Regions from separate parts of the Synechococcus sp. R55.3 genome, predicted to be linked through region 1. Evidence: predicted binding sites of a transcription regulator. Region 1 holds the regulator's gene; each other region holds the start of a gene.
The links. The regulator NtcA, encoded in region 1, controls nitrogen genes in cyanobacteria. The targets are predictions, from matches to a motif close to GTANCNNNNGNTAC.
Positions count from the first base shown of each region.

Region 2: a site for NtcA is predicted at 2,088-2,101, ahead of NW849_RS08250 (P-II family nitrogen regulator). Genes of this name have one in related genera too.
Region 3: a site for NtcA is predicted at 1,694-1,707, ahead of NW849_RS11895 (ferredoxin--nitrite reductase). Genes of this name have one in related genera too.
Region 4: a site for NtcA is predicted at 1,794-1,807, ahead of fmdA (formamidase). Genes of this name have one in related genera too.

Region 1 is NZ_JANSIG010000039.1:373-3,906, forward strand. It holds gene eno (phosphopyruvate hydratase) at 1-972, opposite strand, end outside; gene ntcA (global nitrogen regulator NtcA) at 1,211-1,885, opposite strand; gene NW849_RS07700 (M61 family metallopeptidase) at 2,187-3,534, shown strand, end outside.
Region 2 is NZ_JANSIG010000043.1:5,920-9,453, forward strand. It holds gene NW849_RS08245 (IctB family putative bicarbonate transporter) at 595-2,010, shown strand; gene NW849_RS08250 (P-II family nitrogen regulator) at 2,161-2,499, shown strand; gene NW849_RS08255 (ammonium transporter) at 2,654-3,534, shown strand, end outside.
Region 3 is NZ_JANSIG010000087.1:10-3,543, forward strand. It holds gene NW849_RS11885 (hypothetical protein) at 270-416, shown strand; gene NW849_RS11890 (CAP domain-containing protein) at 433-1,572, shown strand; gene NW849_RS11895 (ferredoxin--nitrite reductase) at 1,765-3,312, shown strand; gene NW849_RS11900 (CmpA/NrtA family ABC transporter substrate-binding protein) at 3,374-3,534, shown strand, end outside.
Region 4 is NZ_JANSIG010000029.1:3,391-6,924, reverse strand. It holds gene NW849_RS06465 (FmdB family zinc ribbon protein) at 192-467, opposite strand; gene fmdA (formamidase) at 508-1,713, opposite strand; gene thrS (threonine--tRNA ligase) at 2,138-3,534, opposite strand, start outside.

The DNA of each region.
Region 1 (3,534 bases):
ACCCTTTTGCAGGCGGGTCAGGTTGGTTACAAACAGGTCATCTCCCACCAGCTGTACCCGGGATCCCAGTTGAGCGGTCATGGCTTGCCAACCGGCCCAGTCTTCTTCCGCTAGCCCATCTTCAATGGAAAGGATGGGATAGTTGGCCAGCAGTTGCTGGTAGTAAGCCACCATATCAGCCGTGCTGTGGGCTTTGCCCTCAAAGTGATATTGCCCATCCTGCAGCAGCTCGTTGGCGGCCACATCCAAGGCCAAGGCGATATCTGCTCCCGGTTTGTAGCCTGCCTGTTCAATAGCCGTCATCAGCAGATCCAAAGCCGCCGCATTGGAGTCGAGATCAGGAGCAAACCCCCCTTCATCCCCCACACCGGTGGACAGCCCCTTCTGCTGCAGCACTTGTTTTAGTACCGCAAACACCTCAGCCCCGTAGCGCAGCGCCTCGCGAAAGCTGGCCGCTCCAATGGGCACAAGCATAAATTCTTGAATATCGACGTTGTTGTCGGCGTGGGCGCCGCCGTTGAGCACGTTCATCAGCGGCACCGGCAGCAGGTTGGCAAAGGGCCCCCCCAGGTATTTGTAAAGAGGCAAGCCCACTGCTTCCGCAGCCGCTTTGGCTGTCGCCAGAGAAACTGCCAAAATAGCGTTGGCCCCCAGGCGGGACTTGTTGGGGGTGCCGTCCAGGTCGATCAGCAACTGGTCAATACGGGCTTGGTTGAGGGCATCTTCTCCCTGCAGCTCCGACTGGATGGGGCCAAGGATGTTTTCCACCGCCCTCAGCACGCCCTTACCGCCGTAGCGTTTGGGATCCCCGTCCCGCAGCTCGTGGGCCTCGAAGGTGCCGGTCGAAGCACCGCTGGGAACCTGCGCCAAGCCCGTTGCCCCATTGGCTAGACCCACCAGGGCCTCTAAGGTGGGACGCCCTCGCGAGTCGAGGATCTCATGGGCGGTAATCCACTCGATGGCTGTTTCCACAGTTACACCTCAGCAATTGGCTAGATAGCTCTGGCCAAAGCCAGATCCCCCCATAGACTAGTAGGTTTTTGCCCGCGATCCGGTCAGCTTCCAGAAAACTTTAAGTCTGTCCTTCGGGCACAGAGATTCTTCAAGGCTGCAGCAGTAGATTGAACATAGGCCGGCCAGAGCTTCAACCAACCATCGAGCGGGGTTTGCCTAGGCAGGGTGCTGCTCAGGAGGTGTTCTCCTCTTCCTTCTAGGCAAAGCGATGGCTCAGCCGCATCGGGTCGTGTACGGTGATCTTCTTCTTGTGAATGGAGATGTACTTCTTCTTGCGCAGCTCTCCCAACAGGCGGGTGATGGTGACGCGGGTTGAGCCAATGGCCTCGGCAATGGCCTGGTGAGACAGCTTGAGATCGATGGTGACCCCATCTGGGCCAGGCACTCCGAAATCGCGACAGAGGATCAACAAAAAGCTGACCAGACGGGATCCCATGTCGCGATGAGCCAGTGTCTCGATCATCATCTCCGTTTGCAAAATGCGGGACGACAGGCTTTTAACCAGCAACATGGCCAGTTCGGCGTTCTCCTGCAAGGATTTTTCCACCTGCTCGATCGGCAGAGAGAGCAACTCAGTAGGCGTAAAAGCCACCGAGTGATAAAAGCGATCAGAGCGCTGTCCTGTGATAAAGGAGAGCACGCCGAAGATGCTGTTTTCGCGTAGGAGGGCGACGGTGATTTCCTCCCCCATTTCGTAGACCCGCGAGAGCTTAACGGCTCCCTTCACCAAAAAGTAAACCCGCTCCGCCGGATCCCCTGGAAAAAAAATGGTCTTCCCGCGCTCAAACGTTTCGATAACCGGAGGATGGTGAGGGCCTCCCAATTGCTTGAAGGCTGTGATCAGAGATTTTTCCGCTACGGCCACCGCCATACTCATCAACCTTTTAAGGTCAGTTTATACCTAAGATCAACCTATTAAGATCAATCTAGAAGCATTAGGCTAGGTTGCAACCCCTTGACTTCAGAATCGATGATGATACCAAGATTTACCCTAAAGTAGAAGGTTCTGCCCAGGCATCTTTGTAGCACGTGCTACATTTTTGAGTCTCGTTTTTGCCCCAGAAAGGGATCCCCAACCGAAAGCAGGGGTTAGGATAAGAGCCATTGTCGCTGGGGGTTGCATCGGCCCTTGGCGGTAGAGAGTGGAGTGGGTTGGAACATTCTATCTATCTATGGGGAGCCCGGAGGCTGTTGTTGCTGAACCTTCTCGGCTGAGCCGCCAGCATTTCACGGTGCGGATGCCGGATCCGGCCAATCACCTCCTGGAGGTGGAGCTGCTGCTCCGAGAGGTGGAGCCAAAGATGCCTTTGCGGCTGCGGCTGCCGGTGTGGACGCCGGGATCCTACTTGGTGCGGGAGTATGCCCGTCATGTGCAGGAGTTTCAGGCGGCAACTGAGCAAGGGATCCCTTTGGCCTGGCGGAAGGTGGATAAGAATACCTGGCAAATCGATCCGCCGGGTTCTTCTGCTGTGAAGGTGTGCTATCGGGTCTATGCCTATGAGCTGACGGTGCGCACGAACCATCTGGATTTGACCCACGCCTATTTCAACGGGGCAGCGCTCTTCCTCTACGTGCCCGGTCGCGAGCGGGAACCCTACACTTTGACGGTGATCCCCCCCAAGCCGGATTGGCACATCGCCACCAGTTTGCGGCCTTTGATCTCCTCTTCTGGGGATCCCGCTTCCGGCCAGTCTTTTGTGGCAGAGGACTATGACGAGCTGGTGGATAGCCCGGTGGAGGTGGGTCCACATCGAGTGCAATCGTTTGAGGTGGAAGGGATCCCCCATTACTTTGTGGTTTGGGGGGTGGGCACTCTGGATGTGGAGCGGGCTGTCGCTGATGCTAAGGCGATTGTCAAAACCACAGCCGCGTTTTTCGGTGGGCTACCCTACGACCGCTACTGGTTCATTGTGCATTTGTCGCCGGGAGGATTTGGTGGCCTTGAGCACAAGTACAGCACCACCCTTCTTTACTCTGGGCTGGAGCTGCATCAGCCGGAGTCCTATCGGCGCTTTTTGTCTTTGCTGGCCCACGAGTTGTTTCATGCCTGGAATGTCAAGCGTCTGCGTCCGCTGGCATTGGAAAAGATCGACTACAACCAAGAAAACTATCTGGAATGCCTGTGGTTTTGTGAGGGAGCGACCAGCTACTACGAAAATGTCATCTTGTTGAGGGCAGGGATCCTCAGTGCCGGCGATTTCTTGAAGATTCTTTCCGAACAGATTGGCCGCTTGCAGCGTACTCCGGGCCGGGCCGTGCAATCGCTGCGGGAGTCCAGCTTCGATACCTGGATCAAACTCTACCGCCCCCACGAAAACACCCTCAACAGCCAGGTTTCTTATTACTTAAAGGGGGCTTTGGTCTGTTGGCTGCTGGATCTGCACATTCGCCACCTTTCCGGCGGTCGGGGATCCCTGGATACAGCTTTGCAGGATCTGTGGCAGCGCTTTGGTCGGTCAGGGAAGGGCTACAGCGACCAAGACTTGCGGGAGGCGTTTGAGCGGGCAGCTGGTGCCGATC
Region 2 (3,534 bases), on a different contig from region 1:
GTTTGAGTTTAAGGTGCAAATCTTAGCCCGTTGCATGGGATCCGCCCTGGGTCTGGGCCGTCCTACTCGTATTCAGATTCACTATTCCAACTCCAATTCCCAGAACGCAGTTAGAGCCAAGGAAGGTTGGTCTGGATCCCGCTTAGGCGATCAAATCCCTTCTCCTAATGCCGAAGGTGAAAGAGGATCTCAAGGTCAAGTGTTAGCCTGTGTTGCCTGAAGAATCTTTTGAGAATCGGTCTGTGGTAGGTCAGGAGATCTTCGATTGCGGCAATCCAACATTTGATTGAAGATTGAGATAGAGCTTTTTGTAGTTTTTCCTGCTGTTCTTCTTTGCTTTTTACAGAGACTTGTTCTTAAGATTGAAAACCCAACTTTGATAACTCTTCGATGCCTTTTCTTGTAGAGTCTTGTGAGTCAGCCGGTTCTTTGTTTTTGTTGAGGGGTACTTTGTCCGGCTGGCGCGATAAGAAGTTGCGCTCTTCTTCGTTGTCTCTTTGCCTCTGGGGATATAAGCTAGAACTTCGTCCCACCGACGCAATCGGAAGGTGACTTGGGGCGTATGAACTTGTGCCCAACAGGCTCCGGAGGGTTATGGAACGAGCAACGCAACGGTGGCACGGTTTTCTGCTGCGCGATTTTCCCATCAAGGCTTGGTGGCAGGGAAGCCTTTTGGGTCGTCTATTGGGATCCCTGCAGAGTTGGGGGAAAAGCAGCGTATTGGTGCAGACTTCCGACCGCATCGGCCTGGGGCTGGTACTGCTTTACTGGGTTTTCTCTGCGCAAAGCTCCACCGGCATCCTGGGCCTGATTTTGCTGGCTATGGCCGCTCTGGTGGGCCTGGGCACTTTGGTGGAAACGCCGATTGGGCTGCCGCTGCATCTGCCCCTGGTCCTTTTCTGGGGAATTGCCACCTTGGCGACGATTCTCTCTCCGGTTCCCTACGCAGCGCGGGATGGCTGGCTGAAGTTGACTCTCTACCTGGCTGGTTATCTGTTGTTGCATCGTCTGCTGCGCAAACCCCAATTCCGAGATGGGATTGTGGGATCCCTGCTTTTGGTCAGCTTGGTGATGGGGGTCTACGGCCTGCGGCAATACTTTTATGGGGCAGCAGAACTGGCCACCTGGGTGGATCCGGAGTCGGGCTTGGCAGGTCTGACGCGGGTGTACAGCTATCTGCGCAACCCAAATCTGTACGGGGGCTACTTGATCCCGGTCATTCCCCTGGGGCTGGCCGCCACTTGGATTTGGCCCAGTTGGGGAGCGAAACTCCTGGCCGGGTTTACGACGGCGGTGAACCTGATTTGCCTGTTGCTCACCTACAGTCGCGGTGCCTGGATTGGGGGGCTGGCTATGCTGACCCTGATGGCCGTGTTGTTGGCGCAGTGGCACTCTATCGATTTGCCGGCTCGTTGGCGGCGTTGGGCCTTGCCGGTTCTGTTGAGTGGAGGGGGGGCCGCTTTGTTGCTCGGAATCCTGACGGTACGCCCTCTGCGGCTGCGGGTGCAGAGCCTTTTTTGGGGGCGGCTAGACACCAGCAACAACTTTCGGATCAACGTCTGGGCGGCGGTCTTGGACATGATCCGCGACTTTCCCATCTTGGGGATCGGCCCCGGCAATGTCGCCTTTAACCGCGTCTACCCCCTTTACCAACGAGGCAACTTCAGCGCCCTCGGAGCCTATTCGGTGCCTCTGCAGCTCACCGTGGAGACTGGCTTCATCGGCTCCTTAACTTTCGCCTGGTTCCTCTTGGTGCTCTGGGATCACGGCTGGAGATGCTGGAAAACTTTGCTCAACTTGCGGGATCCGCAGGGTCTATGGGTGGCAGCAGGCTTGGCCGCTTGCACCGGCATGATGGCCCACGGCTTGGTGGATACCATCTGGTATCGTCCCCAGGTACAAATGCTGTGGTGGCTTGCGGTAGCGCTTATTACAGCCAGCTTGGCCTCTCTCAGCCCTCAGCCGCTTACAGATGCTGGTGAGACGCCAGTGGGGACTTCCTCCCGTTAAGGTAGCTTAAGCTTGGCCTTCCGGTCTTGACGGGAGCAAATCCAGAGTGGTAAGCATCTTCAGTAGGAGATAAAAATGTATCTGTTTTTACAATTTGCAGGTGTCAGTAGTGTTAGAAATTAGCGGAATTGTCCGGGGTGCAGGAGGCAAATGAAAAAAATCGAGGCCGTAATCCGGCCATTCAAGTTGGATGAGGTCAAAATTGCTTTGGTCAATGCCGGAATTGTCGGCATGACTGTAAGTGAAGTGCGGGGCTTTGGTCGCCAAAAGGGACAAACCGAGCGTTATCGGGGATCCGAGTACACGGTAGAGTTCCTACAAAAGCTGAAAGTGGAGATCGTGGTTGAAGATGACCTGGTGGATACGGTGGTGGAGAAGCTGATTGCAGCGGCTCGCACCGGCGAAATCGGGGATGGCAAGATTTTCATCAGCCCCGTCGAAAAAACCATCCGCATCCGAACTGGCGAGCTCAACCAAGATGCCCTATGAGAAGGGATCACGTTCAGGGTTTGGGTTGCCCGGCCTGAGCCTCGTGTGAGTTTGCTTCATGTCTCTTTTGCTGTATATCTGATGAGGTGTTCTTGCCCTACTTTTCGGGTAATGTGTTGCGAGAAGTACTGTCACTTTAGGTGAGTCGAAAAGCATGAGTACGACAATGATCCAAAAGCTCAAGAGCCAGGTGCCCCAGTGGCTTTGGCGACCGGCCAAGTGGAGTCTGACTGCCGCTCTAATGGCTGCGCTGGTTTTTCTATTCGGCCAGGGAACTGCCTTTGCTCAAGAGGCCGAGGAAGTTCAGAAACACGCTGACGTTGTTTGGACGATCGTGTCGGCGGCCTTGGTGTTCTTCATGCAGGCAGGGTTCGCCATGGTGGAGACGGGCTTTACCCGCGCCAAGAATGCCGCCAACATCATGATGAAGAACTTGATGGACTTCTGCATGGGCTGTTGCGCCTTCTGGTTCATCGGGTTTGGCCTCATGTTCGGCAAAAGTGCTGGCTTCTTCGGCACTGACTGGTTTGCTTTTGGCTGGCAGCAGGCTTACGAGGCAGATGGCTGGCCCTTTACTTTCTTTGTCTTCCAGATGGTGTTTGCCGCTACCGCCGCCACCATTGTTTCCGGAGCGATGGCAGAGCGCACCAAGTTCTTGGCCTACTTGATCTACTCCATCGTTATTTCTGGGCTAATCTACCCCATCTCTGGGGGTTGGGCCTGGAACGGGCTGTTCGGCGACTACAACGGCGGCACAGCCGGCTGGCTGGAAAATCTGGGCTACATCGACTACGCCGGGTCGGGGGTGGTGCATTTGGTAGGGGGCGCTGCGGCCTTGGCAGGTGCGATCGCGCTTGGCCCTCGCATTGGCAAGTACGGCCCCAATGGAGAGCCGCGGGCTATTCCCGGCCACAACCTGCCGCTGGGGATGTTGGGGGTGTTTATCCTCGCCTTGGGCTGGATCGGGTTTAATGCCGGTTCCACCACTGCAGCCTCTGTCGATATTGGCTGGATTGCCATGAATACGCTGCTGGC
Region 3 (3,534 bases), on a different contig from region 1:
AGATAGGCAGGATGCGATCGCTTCTTTCCTGAACCATGTTCAGGAGAGTTCAGCGTGAATGTATCAGTTGTGGGGATCCGTACTCCACTATGGGTGGAGAGAAAAAGTGGGCTTGGATCCCAGTCCTGGTGGATGTAGCCGACTTGGGTGAGCGTTCCTTGACTTGGGCTTAAGTTATACCCTTGTCGGCATGAGTTTTGACGCTGTGGCCCACTCGGCCAGGTGATAGAACAGGGTCAAACCCAACAGCATTTGGGAGGTTTGTTGTCATGGCTACGTTGCAACCCAAAGTGACCCACCAGCTTTTGGCGGCCTTAGCCCTGTTTGCCTGTCTGGGCTTGTTGCCTGCTTGTGGCGAGAGCAGCAGCAGCACCGTCAGCCCCCCCAGCATCACCCCCACCCCCACCGGCTCATAATTCGGCTGGTTTTTGCATGCCCTTGCAGCGGTTGCCCAAGTTGGTTCAGCTTTGGGCTTTGAGGATCGCGGGGATCTTTTGTCTTTGTCTGCTGGCGGCCTGTGGAGGATCCCCTACCTCGATGGAGCCACCGCGGGCAGGGGAAGTGCCGATTGCCAGCTTCCTGTGCCGGTTGGATCGCCAGACCCGCAGCTTCACGGGGCCTATTTACGCCGAACAGCCCCAGGTTGCTACCTGCAACCCCGGTCGCCTTACGCCTGCAGCAGCCCAAAAGATGATGGATCGGCTGAATTTTCTACGGCTGTTGCACCAGTTACCGCCGGTGAAGCTCAATCCTCAGTTCCTAGAAGCCGCCCAGCAAGCGGCCTTGATGCAGGTAGCCAATGGTACTCTCAGCCACCAGCCGCCCCCTTCTTGGCGCTGCTTTACCCCTGCTGGGGAGGCGGGATCCCGCTTCAGCAACCTGGCGGTTGGGCCCATCCTAGAGCTGAACGGCCCCGATCCAGGCCGGGTGTTGGCGCGGCAGGTGGACATCTATTTTGCCGAGCCAGGTCGAGAAAACTTTGTGGATGTGGGGCATCGCCGCTGGAACCTGTATCCTCAGTACGCCCAGGGGGCCTACGGCATTGTCTTTGACCCACGGGCTGGACGGGTGACCCAGGCCAACGCCAACTGGATCTTCGGTTTTGACGAGTCGGTGCCAGATCCAGAGTTCATCGCCTTCCCGGAGAAAGACGGCTACCTCTACCGCCTAGAAGGGTTTTCCGGCCAGCCCCTGTCTGCCTACCGCTGGTCTTTCTCGGTGCCCAGCCGTGGCGGCAAGGCTGATCTCAGCCAAGCCCAAGTCCGCATCACCGATGCCCTCAGCGGCGAGCCGGTGCCTGTTGGAGATCTCCGCGTGGGGGATCCCGCCTTTGGCCTGGAAACTTTGACCTACTCCGTGGGTTCGATCCAGCCCAATCGCAACTACACCTTTGAAATTAGCGGCATTCGCCTCAACGGTGGCCCCCCCCGCAGCTACCGCTACACCACCGCTCTCTACGACTGCGATCCCCAAACTTCCCAACGGCCCGCACCCCTCACCGAAGGGCTGGGGATCCCGCCCCGTCTGCTCTGGCAGATGGAGACTTTCAACTCTTTCAACCCTCTCAACTAGCTTTTCCTCACCCCCAGCCCCTTTCCCAAAGGGGAAAGAGGGGTCTGCTGCTCCTGGAAGCCTGACTTTATGCATAAAGCGCAATTCGAGAATGACAAAACTGCATAACCTGTTACAAAGTGTAACTGCCAATACCAAAGTTAACGGTTCGTCATCGCTAGGGTAGCTAGTGTTCACCCCACGGCAGCGATCATGGCGAACCAATTTGAACGCCTCAAAAGCGAAAAGGATGGGCTGGCGGTCAAGGCCGAGCTGGAGGCGTTTGCCCGGATGGGTTGGGAGAACATTCCTGAAGACGACCGGGATCACCGCCTCAAGTGGCTGGGGATCTTCTTTCGCAAGCGCACCCCAGGTCAGTTCATGCTGCGGCTGCGCCTGCCCAATGGGATCCTAACCAGCGGCCAAATGCGGATGTTGGGCGCAATCATCCACCCCTATGGAGAACAGGGCGTAGCCGACATCACCACCCGGCAGAACCTGCAACTGCGGGGCATCCCCATCGAGGAAATGCCCCAGATCCTGGGCTACCTGAAAGAGGTAGGCCTGACCAGCATCCAGTCGGGCATGGACAACGTGCGCAACATCACGGGATCCCCTCTGGCTGGTATTGACCCGGATGAGCTGATCGACGTGCGCGGTCTCACCCGCAAGGTGCAGGACATGATCACCAACAACGGCGAGGGCAACCCTTCCTTCAGCAACCTGCCGCGCAAGTTCAACATCGCCATCTGCGGTTGTCGCGACAACTCCGTGCATGCGGAGATCAACGACCTGGCCTTTGTGCCCGCCTTCAAAAATGGCCGCCTGGGCTTCAACGTCCTGGTGGGCGGCTTTTTCTCTGCTCGCCGCTGCGCCGAGGCAATTGGCCTAGATGTCTGGGTGGATCCCCGCGATGTAGTTCCCCTGTGCGAGGCGGTGCTGCTGGTCTACCGGGATCACGGCCTGCGGGCCAACCGGCAAAAGGCGCGGTTGATGTGGCTCATTGACGAGTGGGGCCTAGAGAAGTTCCGGGCGGCTGTGGAGCGCCAGATAGGCCACCCTCTGCTCAGGGCAGCGGAAAAAGATGAGGTGGTCTGGCACAAGCGGGATCTGCTGGGGGTGCATGCCCAGAAGCAGCCGGGCCTCAACTTTGTCGGCCTGCATGTGCCGGTGGGGCGGCTCAACGCCCTGGAGATGATGGAGCTGGCCCGCTTGGCGGAGGTGTACGGCTCCGGGGAGCTGCGGCTGACAGTGGAGCAGAACGTGCTCATCCCCAATGTGCCCGACTCCCGAGTGGCCCCGCTCCTCAAAGAGCCGCTCTTGAAGAAGTTCTCCCCCAACCCAGGGCCCTTGCAGCGGGGGTTGGTGTCCTGTACGGGCAACCAGTTCTGCAACTTTGCCCTTATCGAGACCAAAAACCGGGCTGTGGCCTTGATGGAGGAGCTGGAGGCGGAGCTGGAGATCCCCCAAACGGTGCGCATCCACTGGACGGGCTGCCCCAACTCCTGCGGCCAACCCCAAGTAGCCGATATCGGCCTTATGGGCACCACTGCTCGCAAGGACGGCAGGGTGGTGGAGGCCGTGGACATCTACATGGGGGGAGAGGTGGGCAAAGACGCCAAGCTGGGCGAATGCGTGCGCAAAGGGATCCCTTGCGAAGACCTCAAGCCGGTCTTGGTGGAGCTGCTCATTGAACACTTTGGGGCCAAGCCACGTCAGCATCCGTCCGCTGCCCAGGCTTCTGTTTTGGTAACCCGCTAGCGGTTCTGTTGCCGTCCTGAAAGTTTTTCTTTCTTCGTCGTTGTAAATCTTGGAGGTTTCGATGTCTAAGCTGTTCAGCACTTCCTCTCCCGTCTCCCGTCGGCAATTTTTGGCCGGGGTGGCTGCTCTCACGGCTGGGGCGGCCACGGCTGGGATCCCGCGCGCCCAATCGCAATCCTTGGGCAAAGGCTACTGGGTGGCGCAGGCCGATACTCCCGAAAC
Region 4 (3,534 bases), on a different contig from region 1:
GGGACACTGCACCCACACCTAAAACGTTGGTCACGTCGTTACGTCGTCGCATCGTCGCGTCAGCGTTGCGGTTCCCGTCAGGGTGCCGTAGGCATAGCAATAGCGCTGCGGAGCAATAATGCACGGGGCCAGAAGGCTTTTTTCAATAGCCCAGGCGTCTTACCCTAGCCTGAAACAACTATGTCTAATAACTAATGGTGCAACATCCAAGGTCGCCCACAGGATTGGGAGCGATATTTTGGCGAGTTTGGATCAGAATTTGAGTGCTGTTCACGCTTGATCAGTTTGGGTTCTCTTCCCCCCTTTGAAATAGGCAAAGAGCTGGAAAGCTGAACCATGGGAACTGAAATGAGACGTTTCCCTTCCTGATTGCAAGAAGGACAATAGGCCGGATCTCGATATTGAGATAAGGGCCGCCATACCTCAAACTCCCCACAGGTTTGACACTTAAACTCATACAGCGGCATCTTCCTATTCCACCCCCTTGAACGAGGCATCGGATAACATTCACCTAGGGAGAATATCTATGTCGAAGATTTGCGTAGGAACAGCCACCGTACAGCAAGCATTGGGAATATCGACGATCCCACTCACTCTGCCCTCCACCGGTGCAGAACTGAGCAGCAGATAAGCTTGTTCTCCCGTAAAGCCGAATTTTTTCAGATATTCGATGGCATTTAAGCAGGCGCGTCGATAGGCAATGTGAACATCCATATAATGCTGCTTACCTGTAAGCTCGTCCACAGAAATGCCCTCAAACACAAGGTATTCCGAGTAACGTGGCTCAACAGGGCCGGGCTTAAAAATGGGGTTAACCAATCTGTACTTCTCAACACCACCCTTGATTAGATCGACGTGGAGATCGATGTAGCCCGACATCTCAATAGCGCCACAAAAAGAGATCTCCCCATCCCCTTGCGAGAAGTGAATATCTCCCATCGACAGCTTGGCACCCTCCACGTAAACCGGGAAGTAGATCCGTGTTCCTTTAGACAGGTTTTTAATATCGCAATTACCGCCGTGCTCTCGCGGGGGCACCGTCCGAGCCGCTTCAGCAGCAACCCGCTCATACTCTGACTTGGGCAAAGTTCCCAAAATTGCGTTCTTGGGATTGGGCAAGGCGGCCAGCACAGGCTGATTGCCGGATAGCCCCGCGCCGTAAGTGCGCAAATCGGGAGCCGAAGCGACCAGCTCAGCTTCCCGCTTATTCCAAGCCGCCAGCAACTCGTGAGATGGGGCACAGCCAATGAGGCCGGGGTGAATGATGCCGGCAAAGCGCACATGGGGAATGTGTCTGGAAGTGGTGTAAATGCCTTGAAAATCCCAGATGGCTTTGGCCGCGTTGGGAAAATGATCGGTGAGGAATCCCCCTCCATTTTCTTTGGCAAAAATACCTGTAAACCCCCACTCGTCTCCCGGCAGTGGCCCAATGTCTAACAGATCGACAACCAGGATATCTCCAGGCTGGGCGCCGTTAACCCAAATAGGCCCACTCAAAACATGGACAACGCTTAGGTCAACCTGCTCAATGTCGGAAGGATCATCGTTGTTTTTGATTTGCCCATCCGTCCAGTCTTTACACTCAATTCGGAATACCTCGCCAGGGTTTACAGAAACCACAGCGGGAATATCAGGATGCCAGCGGTTGTGACCCGGTAGATCCTGTTGATCCATTGGCTTAGTCAGGTCAACTTTAAACAGCGTTTTGGGCATGGGATCCTATCCTTGAGTCATCACTCTGCGGTCAGACTTTGAATGCACAAAAGCCTATCTCCAATAGAGAAGCTAATACTGTAGTAAAAGCTACAATTCATAGTGCTGTTATCTACAATCGCAGAGCGGGAGATGAGGAGCTTAGATCGACAGGCTATTTCACTGCAATTCAAAGTAACTATCAATCAATTCACCAAAGTAACGGCCAATCCATTCGGCGACAGATCGATTTAGCCGTCAGCTCCTAAAGCGTTGCAGGATCCTCTCCAGAAAATCCCTAGAGAACATGGTGGGTTGTCGGCCAAATCCTGATTTTTCAATTAGCCCCCTTGGCTTCCCTTGAGAAAGGGAAACTCAAGCTCTTTCTTGAGCTCCAAGTTCTGAAAACCCAGTTGCCGCAAGCCAGGGATCCCGAATGCCCAAGCTAGTCAAGTGCCTGTAGCTGGGCTAGGAAATCTGCCACCGTCAGGGATCCCAGCTCCTGTCCATGGCGCTGGCGCACGCTCACCGTTCCTGCCGCTTGTTCCTGTTCCCCCACGATCAACATAAAAGGGATCCGGGCCTTCTCGGCATTGCGGATTTTTTTGGGCAAACGATCGCTGTCGGCATCGATGTGAACGCGGATCCCATGTTCCCGCAGTTGATCCCGCACTTGGGTGGCATAGCCCAAATACTGATCGGAAATGGGCAAAATACGCACCTGTTCCGGGGCCAGCCAGAAGGGAAAATCCCCAGCGTATTCTTCGATGAGAATGCCGATGAGTCGTTCCAGCGAGCCAAAGGGAGCACGGTGAATCATCACCGGACGCTGCCGGGATCCATCCTCAGCTACGTATTGCAGATCAAAGCGCTGTGGGTTTTGGTAGTCCACCTGAACCGTGCCCAGTTGCCACTCCCGATCCAGCGCGTCGCGGAAAATAAAATCCAGCTTCGGCCCATAGAAGGCTGCCTCTCCGATCCCTTCAAAGTGGGGCATCGACAACTTCTCCACAGCGCGACGGATGGCATTTTCGGCTTTGTCCCAATCTTCGGGGGATCCCAGATATTTGTCCGACTTGGGATCCCGGAAGCTGAGGCGGGCGCGAAAATCCTTGAGCTTGAGCTTATCGAAAACCACCAAAATGAGATCGACAACCTTGAGAAACTCCTCCTCCAATTGATCGGGGCGAACAAACAAATGGGCATCGTCCACCGTGAAGCCACGCACTCGCGTCAGACCTCCCAATTCCCCCGATTGCTCGTAGCGATAAACGGTGCCGAACTCGGCATATCGTAGGGGCAAATCGCGGTAGGATCTCAGCTCGGATTTGTAGATTTGGATGTGAAAAGGACAATTCATCGGCTTCATGACAAAGCCCTGTTCAGCCGCACGCGCCTGCTCATTCTCCGACATCATGGGAAACATATCTTCCCGATACTTTTGCCAGTGGCCGGAGATCTTGAACAAGTCCACACGGGCAATATGAGGGGTAACCACCGGCAGGTAGCCCCGCTTGAGCTGCTCCTGCTTGAGAAAATCCTCCAGCACCGAGCGCAGAATGGTGCCCTTGGGTGTCCAGAGAGGCAGCCCCGGCCCCACCTCATCCGAAAACAAAAATAGGCCCAGTTCTTTGCCCAGCTTGCGGTGATCCCGCCGTTTGGCTTCTTCCAGCCGCCGTTTGTATTCTTTCAGCTCCTCTGGGGTCTCCCAGGCGGTGCCGTAGATGCGTTGGAGCTGCGGCTTGGTTTCATCCCCCCGCCAATAAGCGCCGGCCACACTGAGCAAATCAAAGGCTCTGGGGTTGAGATCTCGGGTGTTTTCCACGTGGGGGCCAGCACAGA